2 regions of the Mesorhizobium sp. WSM3866 genome follow, and region 1 is predicted to be linked to the other one. Evidence: predicted binding sites of a transcription regulator. Region 1 holds the regulator's gene; the other holds the start of a gene.

Region 1 (7,587 bases):
TCAACGACCTGCCGCAATCGGCGGACCTCATCAAGGCCGTCTTCGAGGCCGAGCCGAACACCGAGAATGAAGGCCTGACCACTGCCGCCAACGGCTTCGTTTTCTATGAAGTCCAGTCGATCACGCCGGCGCGCGACCGCACGCTGGACGAGGTTCGCCAGAAGGTGGTGGCCGACTGGACCGCGGCCGAGACCGACAAGCGGCTCACCGCCAAGGCCGGGGAGTTGGAAAAGCGCCTCAAGGCCGGTGCGACGCTCGACGTGATCGCGGGCGAGTTGAAGCTCGAGAAGCAGACCAAGCGCGGCCTGAAGCGCGAAGCCGACGATGCCGATTTCGGCAAGGAGGGCGCGGCGGCCATGTTCGGCGTCGGCGAAGGCGGCACGGGCCTGATCCCCTCGCCCACCGGCGACGGTCAGATCCTGTTCAAGGTTGCCGAAGTCTTCGAACCTGCCGGCGCCGATGGCAGCTCTGTCCCGGAAGACGCGCAGAAATCTTTCAGCGCCGGCATATCCGACGACCTGCTCGATCAGCTGGTGGCGCAGCTGCAGTCGCAATATGACGTTCGTATCGATCCGGCCGCCGTTTCCCAAGCACAGACACGATGAGCGCGCTTAAGACATACATCGCCAAGGTCGCGACCGGCACCGCGCTCTCCTTCGAGGAAGCGCGCGAGGCCTTCGACATCATCATGTCGGGCGACGCGACGCCGGGGCAGATCGGTGGCTTCCTGATGGCGTTGCGCGTGCGCGGCGAGGCCGTGAGCGAGATCTCCGGCGCGGTCGCCACGATGCGCGCCAAGATGCTCCGCGTCGAAGCCCCGCGCGGCGCCATCGACATCGTCGGCACCGGCGGCGACAATTCGCATTCGGTCAACATTTCGACCGGATCGGCATTCGTCATCGCCGCCGCGGGTGTCCCGGTGGCCAAGCACGGCAATCGCGGCCTGTCCTCGCTGACCGGCGCGGCGGATGTGCTGATGGCGCTAGGCGTCAAAGTCGACATCGCACCGGAGACGATCGGCCGCTGCATCCAGGAAGCCGGCGTCGGCTTCATGTTCGCGCCAGCGCATCATCCGGCGATGAAGCATGTCGGTCCTGTCCGGGGCGAGCTCGGCACGCGCACCATCTTCAATCTGCTCGGGCCGCTGTCGAATCCAGCCGGCGTCGGCCGGCAGATGGTTGGCGTCTTCCTGCCCGAATGGATCATGCCGGTGGCTGAGACGCTGAAGGCGCTGGGTACCGATCATGCCTGGATCGTGCACGGCGACGGTTATGACGAGATCACCACCACGGGCGAGACGCAGGTCGCAGAGCTCGCCGGCGGCGAGATCCGCACCTTTACCCTCACTCCGGAAGCGGTCGGACTGAAGCGGCATAACAAGGAAGATCTGCGCGGCGGCGAAGCGGCCTACAATGCCAGGGCATTGCGCGATATGCTGGGCGGCGCTGCCGGCGCTTATCGCGACACTGTGCTGATGAATGCCGGCGCCGGGCTGGTGGTGGCCGGCAAGGCGACCACGCTCGGCGATGGCATCGAGGCAGCAGCGCAGGCCATTGACAGCGGCCGGGCGCTGGCGGTGCTCGACAAGCTCATCGAGATTTCGAACGGTTAGAATTTTGTCCGATATCCTGCGCAAGATCGAAGCCTACAAGCGCGATGAGATCGCCGCCGCAAAGCTCAGCGCGCCGCTTGCCGAGGTCAAGGCGAAGGCCAAGGATGCGGAACCCCCGCGCAGCTTCCTTGCGGCGCTTGAGGCCAAGCGGAAGGCTGGCGGCTTCGCGCTGATTGCGGAGATCAAGAAGGCCAGCCCTTCCAGGGGCTTGATCCGCGCCGACTTCGACCCGCCGGCGCTCGCCAGGGCCTACCAGCAAGGCGGTGCTGCCTGTCTTTCGGTGCTGACCGACGCACCGTCCTTCCAGGGCGCGCCCGGCTTTCTGACCGCAGCGCGCGCCGCCGTTGGCCTGCCCGCCCTGCGCAAGGATTTCCTCTTCGACCCGTATCAGGTTCATGAAGCCCGCGCCTGGGGCGCGGACGCGATCCTCATCATCATGGCGAGCGTCGACGACGCCTTGGCCAGTGAATTGGAAGCCACGGCCTTCGATCTCGGCATGGACGCGCTGGTCGAGGTGCATGACGAACAGGAGATGGAACGCGCGCTTCGCCTCTCGTCGCGGCTGATCGGCATCAACAACCGCGATTTGAGAACCTTCGAAACCAGCCTCGACGTTTCCGAGCGGCTTGCCGCCATGGTCCCGGACGACCGGCTGCTGGTCAGCGAGAGCGGCATTTTCACCCATCAGGACTGCCGGCGGCTGGAAAAGAGCAAGATCGGCACTTTCCTCGTTGGCGAAAGCCTGATGCGGCAGGCCGACGTGGCCGCCGCGACCGCCCTTCTGCTGACGGGCAAGGCGCCTGCCGAGGCCGTTTGAGGATGCCCGCGCTTACGCATCTCGGCGCCAAGGGCGAAGCCAACATGGTCGATGTCGGCGGCAAGGCCGAGACGACGCGCACGGCCATCGCCGAAGGGTATGTCACCATGCAGCCGGAAACGCTGGAGATGATCCTGGCCGGCGACGCCAAGAAAGGCGACGTGCTGGGCACGGCGCGCCTCGCCGGCATCATGGCGGCCAAGAAGACGCATGAGCTCATCCCGCTTTGCCATCCCCTCCTTCTCACCAAGGTGTCCGTCGAGATCGAGCCCGACCACGCGCTTCCCGGCCTGAGGGTCAGCGCGCTTGCCAGGGTTACCGGCAAGACCGGGGTGGAAATGGAGGCGCTGACCGCGGCGTCGGTCGCCTGCCTCACCATCTACGACATGGCCAAGGCAGCGGACCGCGGCATGGCGATTTCCGGCATCAGGCTGGTCGAGAAAACCGGCGGCAAGTCGGGCGACTACAAGGTAGGTCCTTAGCATGGCTTTGCTTCCAGTCGCTGACGCGCTCCAACGCCTGTTGGACGGCGCGACCGCGCTGCCAGGCGAAAGCGTGCCGCTGGCCGACGCGTCCGGCCGGGTGCTGGCCGACCCCGTGGTGGCTCTGCGCACCCAGCCGCCCTTCAATGCGTCGGCGATGGACGGCTACGCCGTACGGGCCGCCGACGTAGCCTCGGCGCCGGCCCGGCTCTCCGTGATTGGCATGGCCCCCGCCGGGCGTGGCTTCACCGGCTCTGTCGGCAAGGGCGAGGCCGTGCGCATCTTCACCGGCGCGCCGCTCCCCGAAGGCGCCGATACCATCGTTATCCAGGAGAATGTCCGCGATCTCGGCGGCGGCGGCATCGAAGTGACCGAGCCGACCGTGGAGGGACGAAACGTCCGTCGCCGCGGCCTCGACTTCTGCGAGGGCGACCTGCTCCTCGAAAAAGGCCGCCAGCTCGATCCGGCGGCGCTTTCGCTGGCGGCATCGGCCAACCATCCGAGTCTCAACGTGGTGCGGCAGCCGCTGCTCGCCATCATCGCCACCGGCGATGAATTGCTGCCGCCGGGCAGCGCGCTCGGCCCCGACCAGATCATCTCGTCGAATGCCTGTGGCGTCACAGCTACGGCCCAGTCGGTCGGCGCGCGCGCGCTCGACCTCGGCATCGCCGCCGACCGCAAGGACGCGATCGCGGCCCTGGTCAAGAAGGCGGTCAAGGCCGGCGCCGACGTCATCGTCACGCTTGGCGGCGCCTCCGTCGGCGACCACGACTTGATCCATGACGTGCTGACCGGCGAAGGCATGCAGCTCGACTTCTGGAAGATCGCCATGCGTCCCGGCAAGCCGCTGATGTTTGGCCGGCTCGGCGACATTCGCTGCATCGGCCTGCCCGGCAATCCGGTCGCAAGCCTGGTCTGCTCGCAGCTGTTCCTGAAGCCGCTTCTGGCGCGGCTGGGCGGCCGGTCCTGCCGTCAGGAAATCCGCACGGCCCGGTTAGGCGTCGCAATGCACGCCAACGATCTCAGGCAGGACTATGTGCGCGCCGTGGTCCGCGAAGATGCGGGGGCGTTGATCGCAACACCGTTCGGCATCCAGGATTCCTCGATGTTGAGGATGCTCGCCGATGCCAATGGCCTGATCGTGCGCCAACCCTTCGCACCGGCGGCTGAAGCCGGCGAGGAATGCAGCGTTCTGATGTTACGCTGAACAAAACGTCAACACATTCACTAAACTTTAAACGGTTGCGGAACACAACTGGAACAGATAGTGTTTGTTCTGGGTTTGTTTTTCTGATTCTGGTTTCAGAACCCATGGGGGCCGCCATGCTGACGCGCAAACAACATGAACTGCTGATGTTCATCCATGAACGGCTCAAGGAAAGCGGCATTCCGCCGTCTTTCGATGAGATGAAGGAAGCGCTCGACCTTGCCTCGAAATCGGGCATCCACCGCCTGATCACGGCGCTGGAGGAGCGCGGTTTCATTCGCCGGCTTCCGAACCGGGCGCGTGCCCTTGAAGTGCTGCGCCTACCTGACTCGATCGCGCCCGGCCTCAATGCGGCGAAGAAGTTCTCGCCGAGCGTCATCCAGGGCGGCCAAGGCAATCTCGGCCGCCAGATCAAACCCGCGGCGCCCGCCCGCACGCCGACGCCCAGCAATGACGACGACGCCGTTTCAGCCGTCTCCATCCCGGTGATGGGTCGCATTGCCGCCGGCGTGCCGATCGACGCCATCCAGCACCAGACGCATTCGATCACAGTGCCGCCGGACATGATCGCGGGCGGCGAGCACTACGCGCTCGAGGTCAAAGGCGACTCGATGATCGAGGCCGGCATCTTCGACGGCGACACGGTCATCATCCGCAACGCCAGCACTGCGAGCCCCGGGGAGATCGTCGTGGCGCTGGTCGATGACGAGGAGGCGACGCTGAAGCGCTTCCGCCGCAAGGGCGCCTCCATCGCGCTCGAGGCTGCCAATCCGGCCTATGAGACGCGCATCTTCGGTCCCGATCGCGTGAAGGTTCAGGGCAAGCTCGTCGGGCTCATCCGCCGCTACTGAGGGGGCTGCGGCTTGGCTTCCGGCTTCTCGGGCTTCTTGTAAGGCGCCAACCCCCTCGCCTCACGCGAGTAGCGCCGCTGTTCGTGCCAAGGGCGGTACGGTTTTTCGACGGCGTATTGAATGGTTGCTCGCGCCGTCGCCGATTGCGGATCGAAGAAGACGGCGGCACTGCCGTCGCGCGCGAGCTGCCGCTTGGTGACGACGAGGATACGCGGATCGTGGCAGGGATTGTAGGCCGTGGCGTCGTTGATGACGATGAGGTCTGCGAAGTCGCAGGCAGGCCGGGCAGCTTCGCGGTTCTCGGCGAGCGCGACGATCGCGCCTGATGGATGCCGGCCAATGCAGAGATCGCCCGTGCAGTAAAAGGGCGATCCAGGCGGCAGGTCGACCGGATCGGCCAAGTCCAGCGTGCCCTTGGCGAATGTCTCCGGCGGCACGATCGTTTCGGCCTTGAGCGCACGTTTCCAGTTATCGGTGGTGAACTCGTTGGAGCGGGCGCGATTGATGGCGAGTTCGCCGCCGCCGATCGGCATCGCCACCAGATGCGCGTCCTCCGAGATCAGCAGGTCCGGCGTGCGCACCTGCGGGATGATCATCACGGCCGCGGCAGCGAAAGGAATTGCGGCCAGCCTGAACCAGGTAGTCGCCATCGTGGCGATGACGAGCGCGATCGTCGCCAGCAGCACCGAATGGATCGAGATCAGGCCCACGGCATCGACCGGCGACCACTCCGAAATCCACGCCGAGATCGCGATCATCGCCGCCAGGCCCTTGCCCATCAAATAGAGGAAGGGCCCGTCGAAGCCGAACGGCATCATGACCGCGCTGGCGACGGCGAGAAACATCACGATCGTGACGATCGGCATGATCGCGAGATTGGCCAGCAGGCTGAGCGGCGAGACGCGCTGGAAATGCCAGATGGCAAACAGCGCCGTGGCACTTCCGGCAATGATCGACGTCATTGCGGCGCCACCTGCTCCGACTGCCAGTTTGTGCGACATGAACCGCAGGAACGAACGCTTGTCCGGCGGCGCTCTCACCTTGCCGGCGCGGTAGTCGGACCAGCCGGCATAGGCGCCGACAAGGGCGGCGGTTGCCGCGAACGACATCTGAAAGCTCGGGCCAACCACTTCATGCGGCGACACCAGGATGACGGCGATGGCCGAGATCGCCAAGTTGCGCATCGTCAGCGCGGCTCGGTCGAAAAGCACGGCGATCAGCATGACGGCCAGCATGATGAAGCTTCGCTCGGCGGCGACCACCACGCCGGAGATGACGAGATAGGCGGCGATCGACATAAGCGCGATTGTCGCGGCATATTTCTTCACCGGCCGGCGTGACGAAAAATCCGGGAACAGCGCAAAGGCGCCGCGCAGCAGAAGCATGACCGTGCCGGCGACCAGCGCCATGTGCAGGCCCGAAATCGAGATGATGTGATAGATGCCGGTCCGCCGCATCGCCTCGTTGATGTCCTCGGGAATGCCGGCGCGCACGCCGACGATCAGTGCGGCGGCAATCTCGCCTTCGGGTCCGCCGACGGTGCTTCTGATGTGGTCGGCAATATTTTCGCGCGCGTTCTCGATGGCCGAGGCGATGCTCGTCTGAGCGATCGGGTCGGTTGGCGGAATGACTTTCGGGTCGCCGAGGAAAAATCCGCTGCCGCCGATGCCGGAAAAATAGCTGTCGAAGGAAAAATCATAGCTTTCGGGACGGACCGGCCCGGTCGGCGGCAGAAGCCGCGCGTAACCCATCACCAGCGATCCGGCCTTCATGCCGGCCGGGATCCTGCGTGCCGAAAGCCTGACGCGATCCGGCGCGTAGCGCAGCTTTGGATGCGCGGTCGAGACGAGATCGATGGTCAGCCTGACGCGGCCATTGGCCATTTCCTCGGCGATGACGACGCGGCCTGTCAGCCGCGTCTGGATTTCGGAGCCGAGCATCGGTGTAGCGGCGCGCCAGGTCTCGACCTTCGCGGCGACGAATCCCAGCGCGCAAAACAACGCCGCCATAAAGACCAGGTGTGTCTTCAGCCAGGGACGCGAAACCGCCGCGCATAGAGCCATCAGCGCCACCGCCGCCAGCGGTCTGTAAAGATCCGGCTCGGCGCTCAAGGAATAATAGAGTATCACGCCGGCGGCCAGGAACACCGGCACCAGGAGGAAGCCGATGCCGCGGTCGAGCTCGGTGGAGGCTGCCTCGGCCACACCCCGGCGAATCGCGGAAAACGAGGCTCGGCGGAACCGCCTGCGGATCAAGTCGATGGCTGCCGGCGGAGGCGGCTTCACGACGGCGTCGCCGTCCGAAATCTCGGTGGCCGGACGCGGCACGGGAACCCAAACCGGTACTGCCTCAGCAGGCACGGTGTCGGCAAACAGCAGGCGCTCGCTCACGCCAGCTGTCGTCTTCTCGCCATCCTCCGCACCCCGGCCACGTCCAGCCATCGGGTCTGCCCCTTGCGCCCCAGACCTCCTATGCTACATGAACGCCCACCGCGCGAAAGTCCGCGCAATCATGCCCGCTTCAGAGCTTCTTCCGAGAGTTCCATGTCCGACAAGGTCGTCACCCGCTTTGCCCCCTCGCCCACCGGCTATCTGCACATCGGCGGGGCGCGCACGGCG
Region 2 (7,587 bases), on a different contig from region 1:
CCTTCGCCGCCGAACAACGTCGGCCGCTCGGGGTAGGCTTCGTCGAGATAAAGGGCGATGGCGAAGGAATCGGCCACCACGCGCTCGCCATCGCGGATCACCGGCACCGTCTTCGACGCGCCGCCTTCCACCTTGGGGACTTCCAGGAAGCGCGTCGGCACCTTGGTGGCATCGAGCCCTTTGTGGGCCAGCGCCATCTTCGTCTTCCAGCAATGCGGACTGAAGGGGCGTTTTGCGTCGTGGCCGACGAGATCATAGAACAGAATGGTCATTACGGTTCCTGCGGGTTACGAAGAGCCGGGATTCGTTGCGAGCCGGGTGGAAGAATGAAACAGCATTTCATGATGTTTGCGGCCTACAATCAATGGGCCAACACGCGCATCTATGATGCCGCCGCCGATCTCAGCGAAGAGGAACTCGGCCGCGATGTCGGCGCCTTCTTCGGCTCGACGCTGGCCACGCTCAATCACCTGCTCGTCACCGACCGCGTCTGGATGAAGCGCTTTACGGGCGAGGGGGACGCGCCCTCAAACCTTGCGACGATCCTCTATCGCGCCTTCCCGGGCTTGCGCCTTGCACGCGAGACCGAGGACAGGAGGATTGTCGACTGGATGGGCGGCATGACCGATAAGGCGCTCACCGGGCGATTTTCCTATATGACCACCGACATGCGCACCGTTTCGCAGCGGCTGGCGCCGGCGCTCAGCCATCTCTTCAATCACCAGACCCACCATCGCGGCCAGGCGCATATGTGCCTTACCGTCCTCGGCAGGCCCTCGGTGCCGCTTGACCTGATGCAGTTCCAGCGCTCCGAAGAAGGCCGCGCCTACGCCTGAAGCTTGCAGGGATTCCGGTTGGCCAATTCCGGAAAACTAAAAAACACGACAACTATATTTTAAAGCAGAAGCATCGTTTTTGAAAACTATGATTCGTCATATGCGAAATAGCTAAAGAAACCGAAAGGGCACTCTCGGCGTATTTTTGTCTCAAAAGCTACGCGCTCTAGAAAAGCGCAACAAATGATGCAAGGCGGAAATACAAAACCACAGGGAGAGTGTCATGGCCAGTATCGTAAAAAGGTTGGCCAGCACATTGGCGAGTGGTGCAATCGTCGTTGCTCTTGCCATGCCGGCGAACGCCCAGAGCGTCGGGGTCGGCGGCCTCGGCGGCGTATCCGTAGGCGGCAACAGAGCCGACGCCAATGCGGGCGGCCCAAATGGGGCTGACGGAAATGCATCCTTCGGCGGCAGCAACAACAGCGCCAGGGTTTCGATCGGCGGCGCAAGCGGAGGCAGCGGAACCGTCACCATCGGCGGCAGCAGTTCCACGGCCACGGCATCGATCGGCGGGACAAACGGGGCTGGAGCCGATGCGACTTTGGGCAACGGCACCAATAGCGCGCTCAACGTGACGACGGGCGGCGCGAACGGCGCTGGCGTCGCCCTCGGCGCTGGCGCCGCCGTTCCTGGAACCGTCGGCGCGACGCCGGGAACGACGAACCTGTCCTCCGCCGTCGCGCAAATGTCGAGCAGCCAGTTGTCGCGGATGAAGAAGCGCTGCGTCGATGTGCTCAGCAGCGAGGGCACCTATGATCGTGATCTGAGGGCGCTCTGCCTGATGATTTCGCGTCGTTGACGGCGCGCTGACGAGCGCCTCTGGCCAATCGCAAAGCCCGCCGCTGCGTCGGCGGGCCTTCTTCAGCTGGTATCGCGGTGCGGCGCGCTCGACGCCTGGTTAACCACATTCCCATTGAAGCCAATATATTAGGACTTCGTTTGCGCTCGCGCTCCACAATAGGCCAGTTGTAGTGGGAGCAATGCCGTGCGCATCGATTTGTCCCCCACCAGTTGGGGCAGGGTCGCGCTGGTCACCGTTGCCGGCACGGCATTCTTCATTGCCGCGGCCTTCTTCGTCGATTCCTTCAACTTTCCCTCGCTGTCACCCGAAGCGCTGCTCTGGGCCAAGCTCACCGACCTGTTCCTGCCGCTCATCCTTGGCGGCTCCTTCCTGTTCTTCCTGATGTGGAAGATGCGCCAGCTGGCCATCGCCCAGAAGGAGCTCAGCATCATTGCCGCGACCGACAGCCTGACGGCGGTCTTCAACCGCGGCGCTTTCTCGATGCTGGTCGAGGCCTATCTCGACAAGGCTCGCAGCCATGCGGTGGCCGAAGCCGGCGCGCTGCTGATCGTCGATGCCGACCATTTCAAATCGATCAACGACCGGCTCGGCCACGATTGCGGCGATCAGGCGCTGAAGCTGATCGCGAGCACGATCCGGAGCCAGCTCCACGGCGCCGACATCGTTGGACGCATCGGCGGCGAGGAATTCGCGGTCTTCCTTCCGGGCGCCGACGCGACACGCTCCTTCCTGGTCGCCGAGTCGATCAGACTGCGTATCCGCGAGGCCGAGTTCGCGCCGGGCGGGCAGCCGTGCCCGCTTTCGGTCAGCATCGGCGGCGTCGCGTTCAGCGGGCCCACCACCTATCACCACATGTTTCGGGTCGCGGACAGGCATCTTTACAAGGCGAAGTCGAACGGACGCGACCAGGTGAGCTTCGAAAGCCCGCGCAGCAGGCTATCCGGCGAGGCCGCCGGCACGTTCCACTGAACGAACCCGCGCAGCAGGGAACGGCGCGCCCTCACCAGCGGTGGGGCTGAGTAGGAGTGTCGTCCCGCCTTTGGGTAGGCGTCTATTTCCACATGCCGCGCATGCGCGCGCCGAGATCGACCTTGACGCCCGGCTTTTGGCGCGGGTCGTCCGTGATCGCCGCGCTCGCCCAGGATGATTGTTCGAAAGCCGAAAGCATCGAGGCCGGGATAAAGCGGGTGCGCGAGGCATAGACGTGACGGTCGCCGCGCGCCGGCTGATTGTGCGGATAAAAGCGCTGCGGCACCACCAGGTGCAGGCTGTCCTTGGCGCGCGTCATCGCCACATAGAGCAGCCGCCGCTCCTCCTCGATATCCTCCTTGGTACCGACGCCGAGATCGGCCGGGATGCAGCCGTCGACCGTGTTGAGCACGAAGACGTTCTTCCACTCCTGGCCCTTGGCCGAATGGATCGTGGACAGGATCAGGTAATCCTCGTCGCGATGCGGCGGGCCGGCCTGGTCGCTGGTGGCGTCGGGCGGGTCGAGCGTCAGCTCGGTCAGGAAACGCTCGCGCGAGGGATAGCCCGACGCGATCTGCTCGAGCTGCAACAGGTCGGCCCGGCGCGTGATCGCGTCCTCGTGGATACGCTCCAGATGCGGCTCGTACCAGAGCCTGATCCGCTCGAGGTCGGCCGGCCATTTGGCGCCGGCGCGCAGCCCGCTGTAGATGTCGAAGAAGACCGGCCAGTCTTCGGCCGCGCGCTGCGGCGGCCGGAAGCGGGCAAGGCCGAGCGTCTCGTCGAGCGACGTCGCCATCGCCTCGACGATCTGTGAGGCGGCCGAAGGCCCGATGCCGGGCATCAACTGCAGCACCCGGAAGCCGGCGACCCTGTCGCGCGGGTTCTCGGCAAAGCGCAGCATCGCCAGCATGTCTTTCACATGCGCGGCATCGAGGAATTTCAGCCCGCCGAATTTGACGAAGGGGATGTTGCGCCGCGTGAGCTCCACCTCCAGCGGCCCGCTGTGATGCGAGGCGCGGAACAGCACGGCTTGCGCCTTGAGCGCCGTGCCGGCCTCGCGCTCGGCAAGGATCGCCTGGCAGACATAATTGGCCTGCTCAGCCTCGTCGCGCACGCTTACCAGTTGCGGCTTGTGCGACGACCGGCGTTCGGTCCAGAGATTCTTGGTGAAACGCTCGCTTGCCTCGCCGATCACTTTGTTGGCGGCGGCCAGGATCGGCTCGGTCGAGCGGTAATTGCGCTCCAGCATGACGATCTCGGCGCCTTGCGCGAACTGTTTTGGGAAATCGAGAATGTTGCGCACTTCCGCGGCCCGGAAGGAATATATCGACTGTGCGTCATCGCCCACCACGGTCAAGCCCGCGCCGTCCGGCTTCAGCGCCAACAGAATAGAGGCCTGCAGCCGGTTGGTGTCCTGGTATTCGTCGACCAGCACGTGGTCGAAGCGGGAGCCAAGGTGAGCGGCGATCTCCGGCTCGGCCGCCATCTGCGCCCAGTAGAGCAAAAGGTCGTCGTAATCGAGCACGTTCTGCGCCTGCTTGGCCTCGACATAAGCCGCGAACAGCTCCTTCAGCTGTTCCGCCCATCCTGAGCACCAGGGAAAGGCCGAGCCCAGCACCTCGCCGAGCGGCGCCTGGGCGTTCACCGCCCGCGAATAGATCTGCAGGCAGGTGGCTTTGGTCGGAAAACGGCTTTCGGTCTTGGAAAAACCGAGCTCGTGCCGGGCAAGGTTCATCAGGTCGGCCGAATCCTCGCGATCGTGGATGGTGAAAGCCGGATCGAGGCCGATCTGCTCGGCATAGTCGCGCAAGAGTCTGGCGCCGATACCATGGAAAGTACCGGCCCAGGATAGCGCATCGGCGATGATCGCGGCATCGCGGCCCAGCACCTCGCCGGCGATGCGCTCGACGCGCTTCGCCATTTCAGCCGCGGCGCGGCGCGAAAAGGTCATCAAAAGGATGCGGCGCGGATCGGCGCCCTTGACGATGAGGTGCGCCACGCGATGCGCCAGCGTGCTGGTCTTGCCGGAGCCGGCCCCGGCGATCACCAGCAGCGGCGCGGCCACCCTGCCGTCGCCATGCACCACCGCCAGCCGCTGCTCGTCGTTCAGCCGGGCAAGATAGGCAGGAGTTTCGAAGGACGAATCACGGGCGGCGATGTTCATTGCCCATCAAGCATCGTTTCCGCTTTGTTCGCAATACAGCTAATCTCGCCCAAAGGCGGCCAAGTGGGGGGCGATGCCCGGCAGGGCAGAGGGGACGCTGTACGCGCCGGCATGTGCTGGATAGGCCGGCCATCTTCCCAACAAGCGCGAGAACGGCCGATCTACCTTTTCGGCTCGACGCCCATCGCCGCCGACTGGCGCCGCAGCGACCGCCGATCGTCCGGCGGCGCGAGATCGCCGGACGCCTCCTCGATGATCCTCATCGTGACGCGATAGGCCGTGTAGCCGAACAGGCCGACGAGCAGCAGACGGATCATGACATCTCCTCGTGAGTTAACGAGGTTCAACCGGAGACAGGCGCGTTGGTTCCCGCCGGACGGCGCAACCAAACCGCCGCCGCCTCGTTTGCTTCGAAGAAAGGGGCGAACGAGAGGAGGTCGTCATGAAGAAACTTCCTGTGCTGCTGGCTCTCGCGGCAGGGCTCGGGCTCGCCGCCTGCGACAACAGCGTGCAGCCCACCAAGGCGCCAAGCGACACCGTCGACAAAAACCCGCAGGTCGACAAGAACCCGGTGCCGCAATCGACCACCGGCGGCGACCAGCCCGGCACGCCGCCGAAGCAATGAGAGCGGACGATGTTGTCGGGAGACGAAGCGGCGGCGCCGCAGAAGAAGGCCGGCGCTGCTTGGGAGGAAGCTGGAAAGCGCCGGCCAAGCGGGAAAATCAGGCCCGCCGCAGGATCAAAGATAGCTGAGTCTCTCCGCCGCGTCATGGGGCGATCGCGCTAGCCGGCTACAGGTATCCGTCCAAACGCTTTGTCGGCCTTCAAAGATCGGAGAATCTCAGGGGTGTGTTTGCGTCGCTTGCGCCGCCGCGTCACGCCATCGCGGCGCGCGCCAGCGGCACGTTGGCGATCTCCAGGTCCAACTGGCGCTGCGTCAGCGCCGCTTCGGCCATGATCCACTGCTTGAACAGCTCCACCTTGCGGGCGCCGAGCGCCTTGATGGGGCTGACGAAATACCAGCCGGCGGTGTTGGGATGGTGGACCGCGAAGGGGGCGACCAGCCGCTCGGCTCGGATGTCGCTTGCCATATAGGCGCGGTTGGCAACGGCAAAGCCCATGCCGGCATTGGCCGCCTCGTAGGACATCATGCAGGAATCGAAATAGATGCTCTTGGTCTCGCCAAGCACGAAACTCGCGCCGGCAAAAGCCAGCCACGACTGCCAGTTCTGGGTGCAGGTGTCGGAGTGGAGCAGGGTGAAGTGCCTGAGGTCCTCCGGCGTCACCTTGGACAGCGGCTTATCGCCCAGCACCTCGCGGAACAGCTTGCGGCTGCACACCGGCGTCAGGTCCTCCTTGAACAGCAGCGCGGAGTTGAGGCCGGGGAAATTGCCGTCGCCGTAGCGGATCTCGAGATCGTATTCGGAGGTCGCGAATTCATGCGTGGCATAGGAAGTCGAGACCCGCATTTCGATATCCGGATACTGCCGCTGGAAGGTGGCAAGCCGCGGAAACAGCCAGCGCGCCGCGAAGGTCGGCAAAACGCAGATCTTCAGCACATGCGCCTGGGATTGGCCGGTCGCCTCCATGCTGGCAGCCACGATCCGCTCCAGCGCCTCGCGCACGCGCGCCACGTAGGTCTCGCCTTCCGGCGTCAGCGACACCGCATTGCCGCCGCGCTGGAAGATCTTGAAGCGCAGCTGGTCCTCCAGGCTCTTCACCCGCTGGCTGACGGCGGAGGCGGTAATGAACTGCTCTTCGCCCGCGCGCGTGAAGTTGCGGTGCCTGGCGGCGCTCTCCACGATTTTCAGCGAGTTTAAGTTGACCTGGCTGAGCAGACGCACGGGGTTCGACCTTTAGCTATGCTTAAAGTAGCACCAGCATTCCTAAATTTACAGGGGAGGGTGCTCAATCGACTGTTTACCAAGTGTTGCACCGACCTTGGAGAAGTAGAATGAACGCCCATACAATCCCCGAACTGCGCTATGCGATGAGCCGTGAAGCCATCATCGGTCATGATACGGCGTGGAAAGTGTCGAGCTTCGGCGTCGCCCAGTATCTTCACGGCTACGACCCGCAACTGCTCGCCGCGATCGAGGAGGCGGCGCTCAAGCTCAAGGCCAGCCACGCCGTGCACAAGCATCTCGACCTCACCTTCATCACTGGCGCGGACCGCTACATTCCCGAGATCAAGGAACTGCTCAACGACAAGCTGCGGCTGGAACGGCTGTCCGACATGATGGGCACCAAGCTCGAACCCTATCCGCTGTCTATCGTCGGCTCGACCGTCACCTTCATGAACCCCAAGGACGGCGCCGTCGACTGGCACTGCGATGGCGTTCCGGTGACGGAACTCATTCCGCTCTCGATCAGCGATCCTCTGATCGGCGGCCATCTTGAAATCTATTGCGACGATTCCGAGACGGGGCGTGCCATCCTCGAATCCGGCAGCGACCTGCCGCGCAACAGGGTCATGCGCATCGACCACAAGATGAATTACGCCACGCTCGGCCAGTTCCTCGGCGTGCTCCATCGCACCGCGCCGATCCAGCTCGGCTCGCGCGTCACCCTGGTGCTCAACCAGCGTTCGGTGGCGAAGCCCTATGTCGACGACAACCGCATGTTCTACCTCGCCGCCGACAACGACCAGGACCGCGGCTGGGTGAACGAACTGGCCGAGGACGTCTGGACGAACCAGCTGCCGGCCTATCGCCGCCATGCCGAAGAACATCCCGTGCCGAAGCCGGCTGTCGATCCGGTCTCCGGCGGAGCCAGGGAATCGTGGTAGTGGCTGACGATCCGGCCGGTCGCCAGCC

What was found. Region 1 encodes LexA, which represses DNA repair genes until DNA is damaged. Its sites were predicted from a motif close to TGTTCNNNNTGTGTTCNG; they were not measured.
Region 2: CK222_RS08465 (ATP-dependent helicase) is a predicted target of LexA. The motif match lies at 4,786-4,803, and genes of this name have one in related genera.

Annotation. Positions count from the first base shown of each region.
Region 1 covers NZ_NSGC01000005.1:198,231-205,817, forward strand. Annotated here, with positions in the region: gene CK222_RS14020 (peptidyl-prolyl cis-trans isomerase) at 1-605, shown strand, start outside; gene trpD (anthranilate phosphoribosyltransferase) at 602-1,612, shown strand; gene trpC (indole-3-glycerol phosphate synthase TrpC) at 1,614-2,429, shown strand; gene moaC (cyclic pyranopterin monophosphate synthase MoaC) at 2,432-2,911, shown strand; gene glp (gephyrin-like molybdotransferase Glp) at 2,913-4,118, shown strand; gene lexA (transcriptional repressor LexA) at 4,235-4,969, shown strand; gene CK222_RS14050 (ComEC/Rec2 family competence protein) at 4,963-7,410, opposite strand; gene gltX (glutamate--tRNA ligase) at 7,513-7,587, shown strand, end outside.
Region 2 covers NZ_NSGC01000003.1:82,953-90,539, reverse strand. Annotated here, with positions in the region: gene CK222_RS08485 (glutathione S-transferase family protein) at 1-272, opposite strand, end outside; gene CK222_RS08480 (DinB family protein) at 327-836, shown strand; gene CK222_RS32850 (hypothetical protein) at 987-1,334, opposite strand; gene CK222_RS32845 (hypothetical protein) at 1,378-1,635, shown strand; gene CK222_RS08470 (GGDEF domain-containing protein) at 1,822-2,607, shown strand; gene CK222_RS08465 (ATP-dependent helicase) at 2,690-4,771, opposite strand; gene CK222_RS32215 (hypothetical protein) at 4,933-5,088, opposite strand; gene CK222_RS08455 (hypothetical protein) at 5,214-5,396, shown strand; gene CK222_RS08450 (LysR substrate-binding domain-containing protein) at 5,647-6,615, opposite strand; gene CK222_RS32210 (hypothetical protein) at 6,726-7,559, shown strand.